Rhodospirillum rubrum ATCC 11170: one gene and its partner. The protein of the gene in region 1 interacts with the protein of each later gene in a pairwise test. Links are inferred from orthologs where the notes say so. Each region holds a gene or a part of one and is shown on either strand. Other genes may lie near its edges.

Region 1 (7,885 bases):
AGACCAGCACCAGCCAGGCCAGCCCCAAGCTGACCCGAAGCCAAGGCCCGCGCATCGCCCGCGCCGGGCGGCGCAGGGGGGGAAGGGGGCGTCTGGGGGCCGTTTTTGCCGATTTGGGGGCCATCGGGCGCTCGCGGTTGGGGAAATCTTGCCTGAAGATGGGGATCGCCGCCCCCCGACGACAAGAAAAAAGCGCGACGATTTGCTTCAATATCAGAATTCCACAGCGGTCTGCATGAACCAAGTTTCACGCACGCCGCTCCAAGGCCTATGCCGCGTCTAGAACGTCGCCCAGGGTTTCGCGGGAAAGATGACCTTTGTTGACTAGCAGCGTTGTGACGACGTTTCTATTGACGAGGTAGCGCCGAGCCGCCTTGGCGATTTGCTCTTCGCTTGGCCCGCTCAGATCGACATGCCGGCTCAGATCGGCGAAGGGGCACAAAAGGCTTTGGGCGAAAGCCCGCTGGAACTTCTGGCGGTCGGTCTTGCCCCGGCTGATGACACCAAAGCGGCTATCGGCCGTCCACAGGGCATCGCCGAGCACGCGGGCCAGTTCGAAACGCCGGTCATGGGATGCCTGGGTCTGTAAGGCGATCTTTTCGGTTGTTCCGCCGCCGCGCAAGCGCGCGCCATAGGGCAGATCGCGGGCCGTGGCGGTGGCGGCGCGGATGGCTTTCCAGGAAACCTTGAGGATATCGCTCAAAGCCACGTTGCTAAAGGGTCCCTCCGACCACCCCACGGCTCGCCGAAGGCGATCGGCGGCGTCTTCGGCCACCATCCAGATCGGCCGCCGCAGATCGGCGCGGTTTACCGGGGCCGCCGCCGCCAGCGCCTCGGCCAGATCAATTTCAACAGACGACTCCCGGCTGGCGGAAAGAACCTTCTCAAGGATCTCGGGGGCCCGCGCCCCGGGGTTGCCCAGGGCGGCCTCTTCCACGCCCTCGGCGCCGATCAGCTCCTCCTGACGTGAGAGCGCTTCGATAAGAGCATCGGGAACCTGATCTGGATCGTAGCCCAGCCGTGCTTCGAGTCGCCGCCATGACGCCACATCCGGGGTCTGGCGTTCTTCTTGTAACTGGGCAAGGACCAGCTTGAGCGACGCGCCGTCTTGGGCCCGGGCGCAGGTCGTGGTTACCGCATCAAAGAACGCGTCGACCCCGTCTTCAAAGGCCGTCGCCGGCACCAGCGAGACCGGGATCGGATGATAGTCGACCCGATCGCCGGCCTTGGACCCCATCGCTATCGGGGCGATGACGACGCGATCCCCCACGCCATAGATCATCATGGGCGGCCACAGGGTTCCCCCGGACGCCGAGGTGAGGTCATGACGCAGGCGCCACTCGGCCCTGACCGATCGATAATCGACGATCGGCTCCCATCGCAGACGCCACCAGTTATCAGCAAGCCAAAGGGCCAAAGAAACCGCCGACGCCCGAAAGAAATCGCGGGTATGGCCGGTTGTTATGTCGTCGATCCGCGTTACGACGCGATCACCGACGGAGATGCTTATTTCCGCAAGATCCCTTTCCTCATCCTGTGGGCTTTGCCGCCATCGAGGACTTATTCTGAAAGAGAGATCCTGTTTCATGAATAACGATCCTGAAGGAATTGGGCGGAGGGCACGAGGTTTTTGGCCTGCGGCTCGTAAGCATAGGGCAGATAGCGGGCGATGACAGCCCGGGCGATCGCCTCGCGGGGAAGCACCGGATAAGCGTGATACAGGGCGCGGCCCGGGATGGTGATCCGTCCTTCGTAAATCCAGCCGGTATCATCCACCGTCCACAGAAGGGTGGGATCGCCATGGGTGTCGATAGAGCCGATCAGTCCGGCCAGGATTCCCCGGCGCAAAAGGTCGGGGATGCGCGCCTGATCGGCGGGGGTGAACCGGGCATGGTGATCGCAATAGGTCGCGTCAGGGCGTTCCCCGGAAAACAGCGGCAGTCCGAAGGCCAGGGGATCCCATTTATGTTTTGGGTGGCCGGCAAAGGACGCCCGGCTTGCTAGGTCAAGAAGCCAGCTTTCTGGGGGAACGGGATCACGAAGCCGGCGCTTGTCATCGCTTGAACTGCGCGCGATGACCCGCCGGGGTTCTGGTTTTCGCCTTGCCATGATAGAGCGGTCCTTTTCGTCTTTATCATCCTCTACGGGCCGCTCTTGGGGCGCAACCCCTTAAAGGTCGCATCGAAATCCGTTGGGGAGACTCGCGTTCCCATCGCCGCCGCGCTTCTTGAAGCCGGGGGAAAAGCAGGGGCTTTCGTTTGACAGGGAAGGTCCCTCGCTCTATCTCTTCGCCTCGGATCCCGGGCTTTCGTTTCCGTTCCGGGGGCCTTTGCCTGCCCGTCACCCTGACCTTCGAGGTACGCATGTTCGGCGCCATTGCCCGGCGGCTTTTCGGATCTGCCAACGACCGTATCGTCAAAAGCCTTGTCAAAACGGTCGCGGCCATCAACGCCAAGGAAAGCGAGGTGCAAGGTCTGTCCGATGCCGACCTCGCGGCCCGCACCCCCTGGCTCAAAAGCCGGCTGGCCGAGGGGGAAACCCTCGACGATATTCTGGTCGATGCCTTCGCCACCGTGCGCGAGGCCGCCAAACGCACCCTGGGCCAGCGTCATTACGACGTGCAGCTGATGGGCGGGCTGGTTCTGCATGGCGGCAAGATCGCCGAGATGCGCACGGGCGAGGGAAAAACCCTGGTCGCCACCCTGCCGGTCTATCTGAACGCCCTGACCGGCAAGGGCGTTCACGTCGTCACGGTCAACGATTATCTGGCCAAGCGCGATGCCGAGTGGATGGCGAAGGTTTACCGCTTCCTCGGCCTGACCGTCGGCGTCATCATCCATGAGCTTGATGACGGCGGCCGCCGCGCCGCTTACGCCTGCGACGTGACCTATGGCACCAACAACGAACTGGGCTTCGATTTCCTGCGCGATAATATGAAGTATCGCCTGGAGGACATGGTCCAGCGGCCCTTCGCCTATGCCATCGTCGACGAGGTCGACTCGATCCTGATCGACGAGGCGCGCACGCCCTTGATCATCTCGGGTCAGGCCGAGGACAGCTCGGCCCTCTATCAGGCGGTCGACAAGCTGATGCCGCGCTTGGTACCCGCCGATTACGAAAAGGACGAAAAGGCGCGCTCGGTCACCTATACCGAGGAAGGCTCCGATCACATCGAGGAACTGCTGCGCGAGGCCGGTCTGCTGGCCGAGGGCAATCTTTATGAAACCCGCAATGTGACGGCGCTTCACCACGCCACCCAGGGCCTGCGCGCCCATACCCTGTTCGAACGCGATGTCCATTACATGGTGCGCGACGACAAGGTGGTGATCATCGACGAGTTCACCGGCCGCGCCATGGAGGGGCGGCGCTTCTCCGATGGTCTGCATCAGGCCCTTGAAGCCAAGGAAGGCGTATCGATCCAGCCCGAGAACCAGACCCTGGCCTCGATCACCTTCCAGAACTATTTCCGCATGTATCCCAAGCTGTCGGGCATGACCGGCACGGCCTTGACCGAAGCCAACGAGTTCATGGAGATCTATGGGCTGGCGGTGGTCGAGATCCCGACCAACCGGCCGATGATCCGCAAGGACAAGGACGACGAGGTCTATCGCACCTCGCGCGAGAAATACGAGGCGATCGCCAAGCAGATCGCCGAATGTCAGAAGCGCGGCCAGCCGGTGTTGGTCGGCACGACCTCGATCGAAAAATCGGAATATCTGGCCGAGCTGATGCGCACGACCACCAAGGTCAAGCCGCAGGTGCTCAACGCCCGTTACCACGAGCAGGAAGCCTTCATCATCGCCCAGGCCGGCGTTCCCGGGGCGGTGACCATCGCCACCAATATGGCCGGCCGCGGCACCGATATTCAGCTGGGCGGCAATCTTGATATGCGCATGGCCCGCGAACTGCCTGCCGACGCCACGCCCGAGCAGCGCGCCGCCAAGGAAGCCGAACTGCGCGCCGACATCGAGAAGAAGAAGGCCCAGGCCCTGGCGGCCGGCGGCCTTTACGTGATCGGCACCGAGCGCCACGAAAGCCGGCGCATCGACAACCAGCTGCGCGGCCGCACCGGGCGACAGGGCGATCCCGGCGGCTCGAGCTTCTATCTGTCGCTCGACGACGACCTGATGCGGATCTTCGGCTCCGAGCGCATGGATAGCATGCTGCGCAAGCTGGGGCTGGAAGAGGGCGAGGCGATCGTCCACCCCTGGGTCAACAAGGCCCTGGAAAAGGCCCAGCAGAAGGTCGAAGCCCGCAACTTCGACACCCGCAAGAACCTGCTGAAGTTCGACGACGTGATGAACGACCAGCGCAAGGTGGTCTACGAGCAGCGCCGCGATCTGATGGTGACCACCGATGTCTCCGAGACCGTGGCCGATATGCGCCAGGAAGTGATCGAAGACATCGTCCATGCCCATATCCCGCCCAAGGCGATGCCCGAGGAATGGGACAGCGCCGGGCTGGCCGAGGATGTGCGCCGGGTCTTCGGCCTTGATCTGCCGATCATCGACTGGGCCTCCGAGGATGGCATCGCCAACGAGGAGATCCTTGAGCGGCTGACCAAGGACGTCGAGGCCAAGATGGCGGCCAAGGAGGCCGAATACGGCGCAGACGTGATGCGCATGGTTGAAAAGAGCCTGCTTTTGCAGATTCTCGACGGCATGTGGAAGGAGCACCTGCTTCATCTCGAACATCTGCGCCAGGGTATTTCGCTGCGCGCCTTCGGCCAGCGCGATCCGCTGAACGAATACAAATCCGAATCCTTCGAGATGTTCCAGACCATGCTCTCGGATCTGCGCGAGCGGGTGACGATGACCTTGGCGAATGTGCAGTTGCGCATGGATCCGCCGCCGCCGCCGCCCGAACCCCAGGGCTTTGCCGAGCACGTCGAACCCGAGCCGGCGATCGGCGGCGGTGGGGTGCCGGGCGTCGCCCCGGCGGCGACGGACCGCGAGGCCGGCCATCCCGAAACCTGGGGCAAGGTGGCGCGCAACGAGCTTTGCCCCTGCGGATCGGGCAAGAAGTACAAGCATTGCCACGGGGCGATGGGCTGAGGCCACGGGTTTTCCTTCGGCGGACCGCACAACAGGTGCGGCTTCGCCGAAGGGAACTGCCCCGAGCGGCCTTTTAGCCGGCTTTGCCTGTTGACCACCCTCGGCCAGGGCGCATACTGATCCGACGATACTGGGAATGGGGTCTCCCGAAACCGCCGAAAGGCTGATGACTCCTACCGCGTAGAAATGCGTGGTGGGACCTTGTGACAACCCGCCATGCCTGCCAAGCAGGAGGAGGCGGGTTTTTTTATGCCCGCCCGGTCCCCATCCATCGGAGGTAAGTGCGCAGCGCCATGACCTATTTATTCGTCGCCGCCGGGGGAGCCCTGGGCTCGACCCTGCGCTATTGGCTTTCGGGGTTGATCGCAGGCGCGATCGGCCAAAGCTTTCCCTGGGGAACGCTGGTCATCAATATCAGCGGATCGATCGTCATCGGCGCCTTCGCCACCCTGACCGGACCCGATGGCCGGGTGTTCATCCCCGGAGACTGGCGCCAGTTCTTCATGGTCGGAGTCTGCGGCGGCTATACCACCTTTTCGTCGTTCAGCCTGCAGACCCTGACCCTGGCCCAAGAGGGCCAGGGGCTGTGGGCGGCGGCCAATGTGGTTTTATCGGTGGTGTTTTGCCTGATCGGCGTCTGGCTCGGACATGTCGGCGCCGTCCTGATCAACGAGGGGGTATGACATGGACAGCCAAGACATCCCGGGATTGCCCAAGGACGCCGTGCTGCTGCGCATTTATACCAGCGAGCGGAAGACGTTCGGTCACGCGCCGCTGTTCGAGGCGATCGTGACCAAGGCCCTGGAGATGGGCCTTGCCGGGGCGACCGTGCTGCGCGGGCCGCTGGGCTACGGCCATTCCAGCCGGATCCACACCGCCAAGATCCTCGATCTTTCCAATGATCTGCCGGTGGTGATCGAAATCGCCGAGTCCCAGGCCAGGATCGACGCCTTTCTTCCCGTTCTCGACGGCATGATCGGCAAGGGTCTGGTCACTTTGGAAAAGATCCAGGTGCTCCATTACGGACCGCGCGCGGGCTAAGGAAACCGGGGCGCCGCCGTCCGCCTGACGGTGGGCTTGTTTGCCGCTGGCGGAAAGCGCTACACTCGCAGCTTCCCTATCCGTTTGGAGAGCTTTGCCATGGATGGCGTGACGGCAGGACTGACCGCTGCCAGCGGTCTGCGACAGACCGAGCTTCAGGCGGGGCTGCTTAAGCGGTCTTTCGAGCAGGAGGGGCGCATGGTCGATCTGTTGGCCGAAGGCGTGGCCACCACCCAGGCCGCCGCCGGCGCGGGCAAGGGGCTTTCCGTCGACGTGACGGCCTGATCCCCCACGCATGGCTAATGGACCCTCGGGCATCGGTGGACGAAATCAGGGCAGCGGCCGGGTGGCCGGCGGCGGCGCCACGCCGACCGTTCGCCCCACCCCCGGGCGCCCGGCCTCGCCGGGGCGAATTCCGCCCGCCACGGAGCCCAGGCCCGTCGTCGATGTGCGGCCCAGACCGTCGCGGGGCAATCGCTTCGACGAGGCCGGGGGCCGCTATATCGTTGTCGATGGCCGCCGCTATAATCTGGACGCGCCGCGCGGCACCTATGTGAACGTCGTCATCTGAGGGAGGGGTGGTGTGGTCTGCGATGACATCCCGGGAACGCTCCGCCCCCCCTCCTTCGCGCTTGGCGTCCCCGAAGGCGACGATCACGAGCGTCTGATCTGCACCAGTTGCGGCTTCATCCGCTACGACAATCCCAAGATCATCGTCGGCGCCGTCTGCACCTGGGAGTCCAAGGTGCTGCTGGTGCGCCGGGCCATCGAACCGCGCGTCGGCTATTGGTGCATGCCCGCCGGTTTCATGGAGCTGAACGAGACCACCGAGGCCGGGGCGGCGCGCGAGGTGTGGGAGGAAGCCCGCGCCCGGGTGCGTATAGGCCCGCTGCTCGCCCTTTATAACCTGCCCCATATCAGTCAGGTTCACCTGATCTACAGCGCCACCATGCTCAGCCCCGACCATGCGCCGGGCAGCGAAAGCCTGGAAACCTGCCTTGTCGGGTGGGGCGAGATCCCCTGGGGCGATCTCGCCTATCCCACCGTGGAATGGGCCCTGCGCCAGCACGCCGAACGTGGTGGACTGGCCGGCGCCCCCTATGGCAATCGGGCCGAGACCTACGCCCTGCCTTAAAACAAATTCCCGAGTCCTGTGAACCAGAGTGCGACGACGATTTTCTGGACGATCAAGCTCTGAGAGCGGGGACCGGAGTCCCCGCTCACCGCTTTAAACATCCACCGAGAACACCTTCATCACCTCGTCACCCAGGTGATTGATGACCTTCACCGCGATCCGGCCGGATTTTGGCTTGTCGAAGGGGCGGGAGATATCGCGGTTGAGGCTGTCCCATGCCTCGCGATCGATCTCCGCCTTCAGGGTGGTTTTCAAAGCCTTGTAAGGGTCGTCCGCCCCCAGGAAATAGGCGTGGCGGACGAAGAAGCTTTCTTCGTTATAGTCGGTGTCGATGAACCACACGGCGATGGTGTCGGGGCCGCCGGATTCGATTTCGCCGGTGGAGGGGTGGAAGATATCCACCCCTTTGATCTTGACCCGCACCTTGTCGTCAGCGGTGATGATGATGTCGATATCGGGTTCGCCGAATACGACGAAGAGGTTGCCCGCGCCGGTGCTTTTCAGATCGCCGCCCATATGCAAATCGGGGTTCATGCGGGCCTTCAAGATGCGGATGGCGCCCAGTTTGTCGAACTCGGCGGAATGGGCATCAAAGTTGAAAGCGCAGGCGATCAGAACATCGAACCCGGCATCCCCGGCTTCGCGGGCCGCCGTG
Region 2 (7,651 bases), 990 kb from region 1 along the record:
GGCGCATAGGACGGCGAGGTATCGATCGACGGATGGTTGGTCAGCCGGCTCGAGCGCCGGGTGCGCAGATCCATCTCGTAGATTTCGGTATTGCCGTCGAGGGCCATCGACATGATGACCTTATTGCCATCGGGCGAGAAGCGCGGGGCGAAGGTCATGCCGGGGAAATCGCCCAGCAATTCGCGGCGGCCGGTCTCGATGTTGAACAGATAGACCCGGGGGACGCTGTTGTAATAGCTGAGGTAGGTGATTTCCTGGGCGGTCGGGCTGAAGCGCGGGGTCAGCACCATGGACTCGCCATTGGTCAGATTGCGCTGATTGGCGCCGTCCTGATCCATGATCGCCAGCTTCTTGACCCGGTTGGTCTTGGGGCCGGTCTCGGCGACATAGACGACGCGGGTATCGAAATAGCCCTCTTCCCCGGTGATCGCCTTGTAGATCTCGTCGGCGATGATATGGGACACCCGGCGCCAGTTATCGCCCTGGGTCAAGAAGGCGCGGCCGACGACCTGCTGGCCGCTGAACACGTCCCACAAGCGGAAGGCCACGCGCAGACGGCCATCGCCCTGGGGCTGAACCTCGCCCTGAACCAGGGCCTGGGCGTTGATCGCCCGCCAGTCGGCGAACTGGGGCTGCACCGCCAGATTGGGCAGGGATTGGATATAGGCGGCCGGATCGAGCACCCGGAACAATCCCGATCCCTGCAGATCATTGGACACCACGCCCACCACATCGCGCCCCATGGCGCTGGACTGGGCGTCCGTCCCACCGAAAACCGGAATGGCGATGGGCATCGGTTCGCGCACGCCGCGCGTGATGTCGATCACCAGTTCGGCCCTGGCCTGTGGAATGGCCGCGACCATAACCGCCAATGCCATCATGGCGCCCAGAGTCGAGCGCCATTTGCCTTTCGCCAATCGCGTCATAGGAGGAAACCCCTCGCCTTTTTCTGCCGTGAATTCCGTCATGAACGCGCGCCAGGGGAGCGCGCGCCCTCGTTTCTCTCTCGCGTCGACCGGTCCATAACCGCACCGGCAAAGCGGCCCCGGGCGGGGCCGCCTGGAAACACCCGAGAGAGGTCCCGGGTTCCGTCCGCTCGCCCCCGATCCGACGGTTACGCCCCGATAGAGCCGTTTTTGCGGCGCGGCGGCCGATCCCCAAGCCGATCGCTTAGAAGATAGGCCGATGGCCCCGCAGGTCAACGAGGCCATGGTCACCCAAAATCATGGCATCGCCAAGGCCCCCGCGCCGGTCGGCGCGGGAGACCGGCCTCAATTGAAGTTGATGCCGGTCGGAGCGAAGCGCAGCGTGAAGCCGTCGGCGAACATATCGAACTTGTCGCGCGGCACCGGCAACGGGCTGGCGCGCATCACCGCCCGCTCGGCGCTATCGGCCAGGGCCTTATAGACCGCGTCGCCGGCGAAGGCCGGATCGCGCAAGGCCTTGGCCCGGGCGACCGAACCATCGGGATTGATGCTGACTTGGACATCGACGCTCATGCCCTCGACCCCGCGTCCCCCCTGGTTATAGTTCCAGCGCTGCTCGACGTGATAGCGGATCGAGTCGATCTCGCTCATCGTCAGCGTGTTGGAAATCCGCCCGCCCTGATTGGTCGGCCGCGCCGCCTGGGGCTGGGGAGTCGCCTCCTCCTCGGTCGACGCCGCGTCGGCCTGTTTGCCCTTGCCCGGCTTCTCGACCTTCTTTTCAAGCTGATTGACCGCCGAAAGCAACGAGTCGAAGTCGTCCTTCTTCTTCTCGGGCTTCTTCTCGGCCTTCTTTTCCACCGGTTTGGTCTCGGCCTTCTTCTCGGCCGGCTTGGGCTCGACCTTGGGAGGAACGACCTTGGGGGGAACGGGCTTGGGCGGCTCGGGCTTAGGCGGCTCGGGCTTGGGCTTGGGCTGTTCCTTGATCGGTTCGGGAGTCGGCTCGGGTTCGGGCGGCGGCGGAACCTCCTCGGGCTCGGGCTCGGGGGGCGGCGGCGGCTCGGGTTCGGGCGGCGGCACCACCGGCTTGGGCTCGGGCTTGGGTTCGGGTTTGGGCTCGACGGGCTTTTCCACGGCCTTGGCCGCCGCCGGCGGCGGCGGAGCGGCCTTGGGCTTGGGCACCGGCTTGGCCTTTTCGGCGGGCTGATCGGGCAACGAGGTGGTTTCGTCGCTGACTTCGACCAACTCGACGATGGTCACCTGCTCGGTCGGCGTGACGTCCTTACGAATATGGGGCACCCCAACCAGCAGCAGCAGCACCACCAGCAGATGGAAGCCGAGCGAATAGAGGAAACCGCGTTTTATCGGGGGCAAGGCCGGCTGTCCCGTGCTAATTCTTGGGCTTGGCGGCCGGCGCCTTGGCCGCCGGAGCGGTGGCGGCCGGCTTGGCCTGAGCCGCTCCCGGGGCGCCCGGTTGGGTTACCAGGGCGACCTTGGTGTAACCGGCGGAGCGCAGGATGCCCATCACCTCCATCACCCGGCCATAGTTGATCCCGGCGTCGCCGCGCACATAGATGCGGGCTTCGGGATTGACCCCGGTGATCGCCTGCATCCGCGCCATCAGTTCGCTTTCGTCGGTCACCTTGTCTTGAACATACAAGGTGCCATCGGCGCCGACCGAAACGGTCAGCGACTGATTGTCCTGGTCAAGCGAGGGCGCGCTGGTGCGCGGCAGGTCGACCTTGACCCCGGTGGTGAGCAAAGGCGCCGTCACCATGAAGATAATCAGCAAGACCAGCATCACGTCGACCATCGGGGTGACGTTGATGTCGCTCATCTGGTGACTGCGCTTGCGGCGACCGCCGCGTCGGGGTTGGACCGAGGCACCCATCTCATCGTTCTCCTGATCGGCGCCCGATTACTCGCGCTCGTCGAGCTGACGGCCGAGGATCGCCCCGAATTCCCCGGAGAACGCCTCCAGGCGGCCGGCATAGCGGTCGATATCGGCGGAAAGCTTGTTATAGGCGATCACCGCCGGGATGGCGGCGACCAGTCCCAAAGCCGTGGCGAACAGCGCCTCGGCGATACCGGGGGCCACCGTCGCCAGACTGGTGTCATTGGACATACCGATGGCGTGGAAGCTGTTCATGATGCCCCAGACCGTGCCAAACAGCCCGACGAAGGGCGCGACGGCGCCGGTCGAGGCCAGGAAGCCCAGCCGGCGTTCCAGGGTTTCCAGCTCGCGGTTCTGGGTGATGCCCATCACCCGCTCGACGCGCTGGGCCAGCATGGCGCGCGCACCAGCGGCGCCGTTGCGGCGCTGGGCGCTGTGACGCCATTCGCGCATGGCGGCCACGAACACCGCGGTCATCGGATCGCGCGGCCGCTGGCCGATGCGGTCGAACAGGTCTTCAAGCGAGCCGCCCGACCAGAATTTCTCTTCGAACTGCTCGGCTTTCTTGTTGAGATCGCGTAAGCGAACGATCTTTTCGAAAACGATGGTCCACGACCAGATGCTGGCGCCGACCAGGCTCAGCATCACCATCTTGACGATGATATCGGCCTGCCAGAACATCGACCAAGCCGACAGCGACGGCTTCTCGCCCATCGTCGCCCCGGGCGCGGCGGCGCCGACGCCGCTGGCATTGGGCAGAATTTCGCTGGCCACGGGCACAGACGGCGCGGCCGCGGGCAGGGGCGGACTGGACTGGACGTCAAGGCCCCGCTCCAGCATCAGCCCCAAGCGGGAGGCCGTCTGGCCAAGATGATCGAGCCCGGCGATGCCCAAGTGGCTGGCCATCTGGCCGGTCAGCTGGGTTATCGCGTCCATGGAGAGGTAGTCCATAATCAACCCCGTGTCCGTGTGGTCAGTCGCCGTTTCCTGGTACAAGTTTCTCCCGCATGATGGCGGGAATGCGGATGGGAACGCCGGCCTTCAGCGACAGACAGGCCACGCGCACCTTCAAGATCGCCAGAGGATCACCCTCGCGGCGGATAGTCTGGGTGAGATCGAGCACGGCGCCGCCAACGGCATCGAGCGTGGTTTCCACCACCAGGGCGTCGTCCAGCTTGGCCGGACGCTTGTAGTCGATCGACAGCTTCGCCACGGCGAAGCCCACCCCCTCGCCCGCCAGCATCGATCCCTGGTGAATTCCGGCCAGTCGCAGCATCTCGGTGCGCGCCCGCTCGGCGAACTTCAGGTATTCGGCGTGGTAGACGATACCCCCGGCATCGGTGTTTTCCCAATGCACGCGCACGGGCAACAAGTGGCACCCCTGGCGCCAGAGGCCGCTGGTCGGCGTCAAGGACTGGGTCATGGGGCGTCGGACCACAGGTCGGGCTGAACCGGCGGCGTCTCGGCCGGCGGTGTCAGCCCAAGATGGGTCCAGGCGATCGCCGTCAGCATCCGGCCGCGCGGCGTCCGCTTGATGAAGCCCTGCTGGATCAAATAGGGCTCGATCACGTCTTCCACCGTATCGCGTTCCTCGGCCAGGGCGGCGGCCAGGGTATCGACCCCGACCGGCCCGCCGCCATAATGGTCGGCCATGCGCGACAGATAGCGCCGGTCCATGGCATCAAGCCCGCGCCCGTCCACCTCCAGGCGGTTGAGCGCGGCATCGGCGATGAAGGCGTCAACGGGCGAACGCCCGGCGACGGCGGCGAAATCGCGCACCCGGCGCAGCAGCCGACCGGCCACCCGCGGCGTGCCCCGCGATCGTCGCGCCACTTCGCGGGCGCCCTCGTCGGTCAAAGCCATGCCAAGAAGCCGGGAACCCCGGGTCACGATCTGGACCAATTCATCGGTTTCATAGAAGTCGAGTCGCAGCGGAATGCCAAAGCGGTCGCGCAGCGGCGTTGTCAGGAGGCCCGACCGGGTCGTCGCCCCAACCAGGGTGAAGGGCGGCAGGTCGATCCGCACGCTCCGCGCCGCCGGCCCCTCACCGATGATGAGGTCCAACTGGAAGTCCTCCATCGCCGGATACAAAACTTCCTCTATGGCGGGATTAAGGCGGTGGATTTCGTCGATGAACAGCACATCGCGCGGCTCGAGATTGGTCAAGATCGCCGCGAGGTCGCCGGCCTTGACGATCATCGGCCCACTGGTGCCGCGAAACCCCACGCCAAGCTCGCGCGCCACGATCTGGGCGAGCGTGGTTTTCCCCAGGCCCGGCGGACCATGGAACAGCACGTGATCCATCGCCTCGCCGCGCGCCCGGGCGGCCTGAACGAAAACGCCCAGGTTTTCACGGGTCTGGCGCTGACCGACGAAATCGGCCAGCGACTGCGGGCGCAGGGCCGCATCGACCTCGCCCTCGCGGCGGCGCCCCGAGATCAGGCGCTCATCTTCCTCCTCGTGCCCGGCCATGGATTATGCCCCTCCCCGGCCGAGATCGCGCAGGGCCAGACCGATCACCCCTTGCACGGTGGTCGCCCCCAAGCCGGCGGCCCGGCTGGCCGCCCCCACCGCCTCGCTCCGCCCATAGCCAAGATTGACCAGGGCCGAGACCGCGTCGCCAAGGACATCCCCCGTCGGCCCGCCCGGCGGCCCCTCGCCGGCGGCATCGGTGCCGGCGCCGCGCGGCGGCGGGGCCGGCATTCCGCCCAGGGCGACGGCCTTGTCCTTCAACTCGCTGGCGATGCGCGCCGCCAGCTTGGGGCCGACCCCGGGCGCCCGGCCGAGGGCAGCCTTGTCGCCGGCGGCGATCGCCTGGGAAATCTGCCCGGCCGAGAGCACCGAGAGCACCGACAACGCCACCTTCGATCCCACCCCCTGCACGGTCGAGAGCAAACGGAACCAGTCGCGCTCGGCGGTTTCCAGGAAGCCGAAAAGCGAGATGTGATCCTCGCGCACCTGGGTTTCAACGACCAGGGCCACCGCTTGGCCGGGTGACGGCAGGCGGGTTAGCACCCGCGCCGGACAGAACACCAGATAGCCGACGCCGCCGACATCGATCACCGCGTGATCCTCGGCCACCGAATCGACCAGTCCCTTGAGCTTGGCGATCATCGCCCCCCTCCGGCGCGGGCCAGGGCCAGGGACAGCGCCCCCGCCCGGTAATGGGCATGACAGATGGCGATGGCCAAGGCATCGGCGGCATCAGCGGTTTCCAAGGTGGCGCCGGGCAACAGGGTGCGGATCATCATCCCCACCTGATCCTTGGCCGCTCCGCCGGTACCGACCACCGCCTTCTTGACGACACTTGGCTGGTATTCGGCCACGACGAGGCCGGCCAGGGCCGGCGCCAGCATCACCGCGCCGCGCGCCTGACCAAGCTTGAGGGTCGAGGCCGGATTGCGGTTGACGAAGGTTTCCTCGACGGCGGCCTCCACCGGCTCATAGGCTTTGAGCACGGCGACGATCCCGCCATGGAGCTGGGCCAGCCGGGCGGCCAGGGACAGGCGATCGTCGGACCGCACCACCCCATCGGCCACATGGCCGATGCGGTTGCCCGTCACCTCGATCACCCCCCAGCCGGTAATCCGCAGACCGGGATCCAGCCCCAGGAGTCTCATGCCCCCAGTTTCTCCATGATCGCGTCGTCGATCTCGTAATTGGCCGCGACCCTTTGCACATCGTCGCAGTCATCGAGGATGTCGAGGAATTTCATCAGCGCCGGCACGGTATCGGCGTCAACGGGCACCTGAACCAGCGGCTTCCAGTCAAGGCGGGCGAACTCCGGATCGCCCAGGGCCGCTTCCAGGGCCTTGGAGACGGCGTTGAGATCATCGGGCCGGCAGGTGATGTCGTGGCCATCCTCGCTCGACTGCACGTCGTCGGCCCCGGCCTCGATGCCGGCATCAAGCACGGCGTCGGCCGCCCCGGCCTTCAGCGGATAATGGATCAGGCCGACACGCTCGAAGTTGAAGGCCACCGAGCCGCTTTCGCCCATGGTGCCGCCGTTCTTGCTGAAGGCGGTCCGCACTTCCGAGGCGGTGCGGTTGCGGTTGTCGGTCAGGCATTCGACGATGACCGCCACATTGCCCGGACCATAGCCCTCGTAGCGCAGTTCCTCGAGGTTGGCCGCATCGCCGCCGCTGGTCGCCTTGTCGATCGCCCGCTGGATATTATCCTTGGGCAGCGACTGGGCGCGGGCGGCGAGAATAGCGGCGCGCAGCCGCGGATTGGCGTTCGGATCGGGTGATCCGAGCTTGGCCGAAACGGTGATTTCACGGGCCAGTTTGGTGAAAAGCTGGGCGCGCTTGGCATCCTGACCGCCTTTGCGGTGCATGATGTTCTTGAATTGGGAATGACCGGCCATCGTCGATCGCTCTATATCTCGTGGGTTGCGGGGCCTCATCCACCCACAGGGTGCGGTCCTTGGACAGGAGCCGCCCAAGCCGCGCGGGGCTTGGCGATCGTCCGCGCCGGTTTTCCGTGGTGGAGGCGGCGCACTATGGCAGGACTTCCCAGGAAAAGGAACCCCGCCACAAGGGGTTCCCCTGCCGGGGCTGGGCCTTAGCGGGCCGGCCGGGAGAAAATCCCGGGCGCTCCGGCCCCGAGTGCGACGATGATTTGCTTCGATATCAAGATTCTAGCGCGCGATCGGCATCGCCGGGGCGAGATCGCCGCCCAGGCGGACCGGCTCGCAGCGCAGGGCCAAACCGCTGCGATCATCGGTCTGGACGAAAACCCCGCAAACCGTGCCCGGACCATCGGCCGGCGTCAGGCGATCGGTGGGCGTCTTGCGGGTGAAGCGATGGACGGCCGGGCCGGGAACCATGCCGAT

Evidence for each region. Proteins that work in one complex are often made in the same cells at the same time.
Region 2: the proteins of secA (region 1) and RRU_RS05690 interact in binary tests that used the Escherichia coli proteins (3 or more experiments, as listed by UniProt). The link is inferred for Rhodospirillum rubrum ATCC 11170 from one-to-one orthologs.

What each region holds. Positions count from the first base shown.
Region 1 is NC_007643.1:287,898-295,782, forward strand. The notes cover bases 2,039-5,254. They hold secA (preprotein translocase subunit SecA), read left to right. Parts: upstream 2,039-2,363; coding sequence 2,364-5,054; downstream 5,055-5,254. Other genes in these bases: RRU_RS01230 (hypothetical protein), read right to left, coding at 2,039-2,109. Outside these bases: RRU_RS01220 (DUF4175 domain-containing protein), read right to left, coding at 1-55; RRU_RS01225 (hypothetical protein), read right to left, coding at 269-1,285; RRU_RS19880 (hypothetical protein), read left to right, coding at 1,325-1,594; more of RRU_RS01230, read right to left, coding at 1,585-2,038; fluoride efflux transporter CrcB, read left to right, coding at 5,348-5,737; RRU_RS01245 (DUF190 domain-containing protein), read left to right, coding at 5,739-6,095; RRU_RS01250 (hypothetical protein), read left to right, coding at 6,195-6,380; RRU_RS01255 (hypothetical protein), read left to right, coding at 6,391-6,666; RRU_RS01260 (NUDIX hydrolase), read left to right, coding at 6,679-7,230; RRU_RS01265 (site-specific DNA-methyltransferase), read right to left, coding at 7,324-7,885. UniProt on the Escherichia coli protein: Required for protein export, interacts with the SecYEG preprotein conducting channel.
Region 2 is NC_007643.1:1,276,247-1,283,897, reverse strand. The notes cover bases 2,516-5,497. They hold RRU_RS05690 (tol-pal system-associated acyl-CoA thioesterase), read right to left. Parts: upstream 4,241-5,497; coding sequence 3,791-4,240; downstream 2,516-3,790. Other genes in these bases: ruvA (Holliday junction branch migration protein RuvA), read right to left, coding at 5,293-5,497; ruvB (Holliday junction branch migration DNA helicase RuvB), read right to left, coding at 4,237-5,289; tolQ (protein TolQ), read right to left, coding at 2,842-3,753; tolR (protein TolR), read right to left, coding at 2,516-2,814. In the rest of the region: Tol-Pal system beta propeller repeat protein TolB, read right to left, coding at 1-926; RRU_RS05705 (cell envelope integrity protein TolA), read right to left, coding at 1,272-2,297; more of tolR, read right to left, coding at 2,314-2,515; more of ruvA, read right to left, coding at 5,498-5,931; crossover junction endodeoxyribonuclease RuvC, read right to left, coding at 5,928-6,437; RRU_RS05670 (YebC/PmpR family DNA-binding transcriptional regulator), read right to left, coding at 6,434-7,183; RRU_RS05665 (TIGR00282 family metallophosphoesterase), read right to left, coding at 7,457-7,651.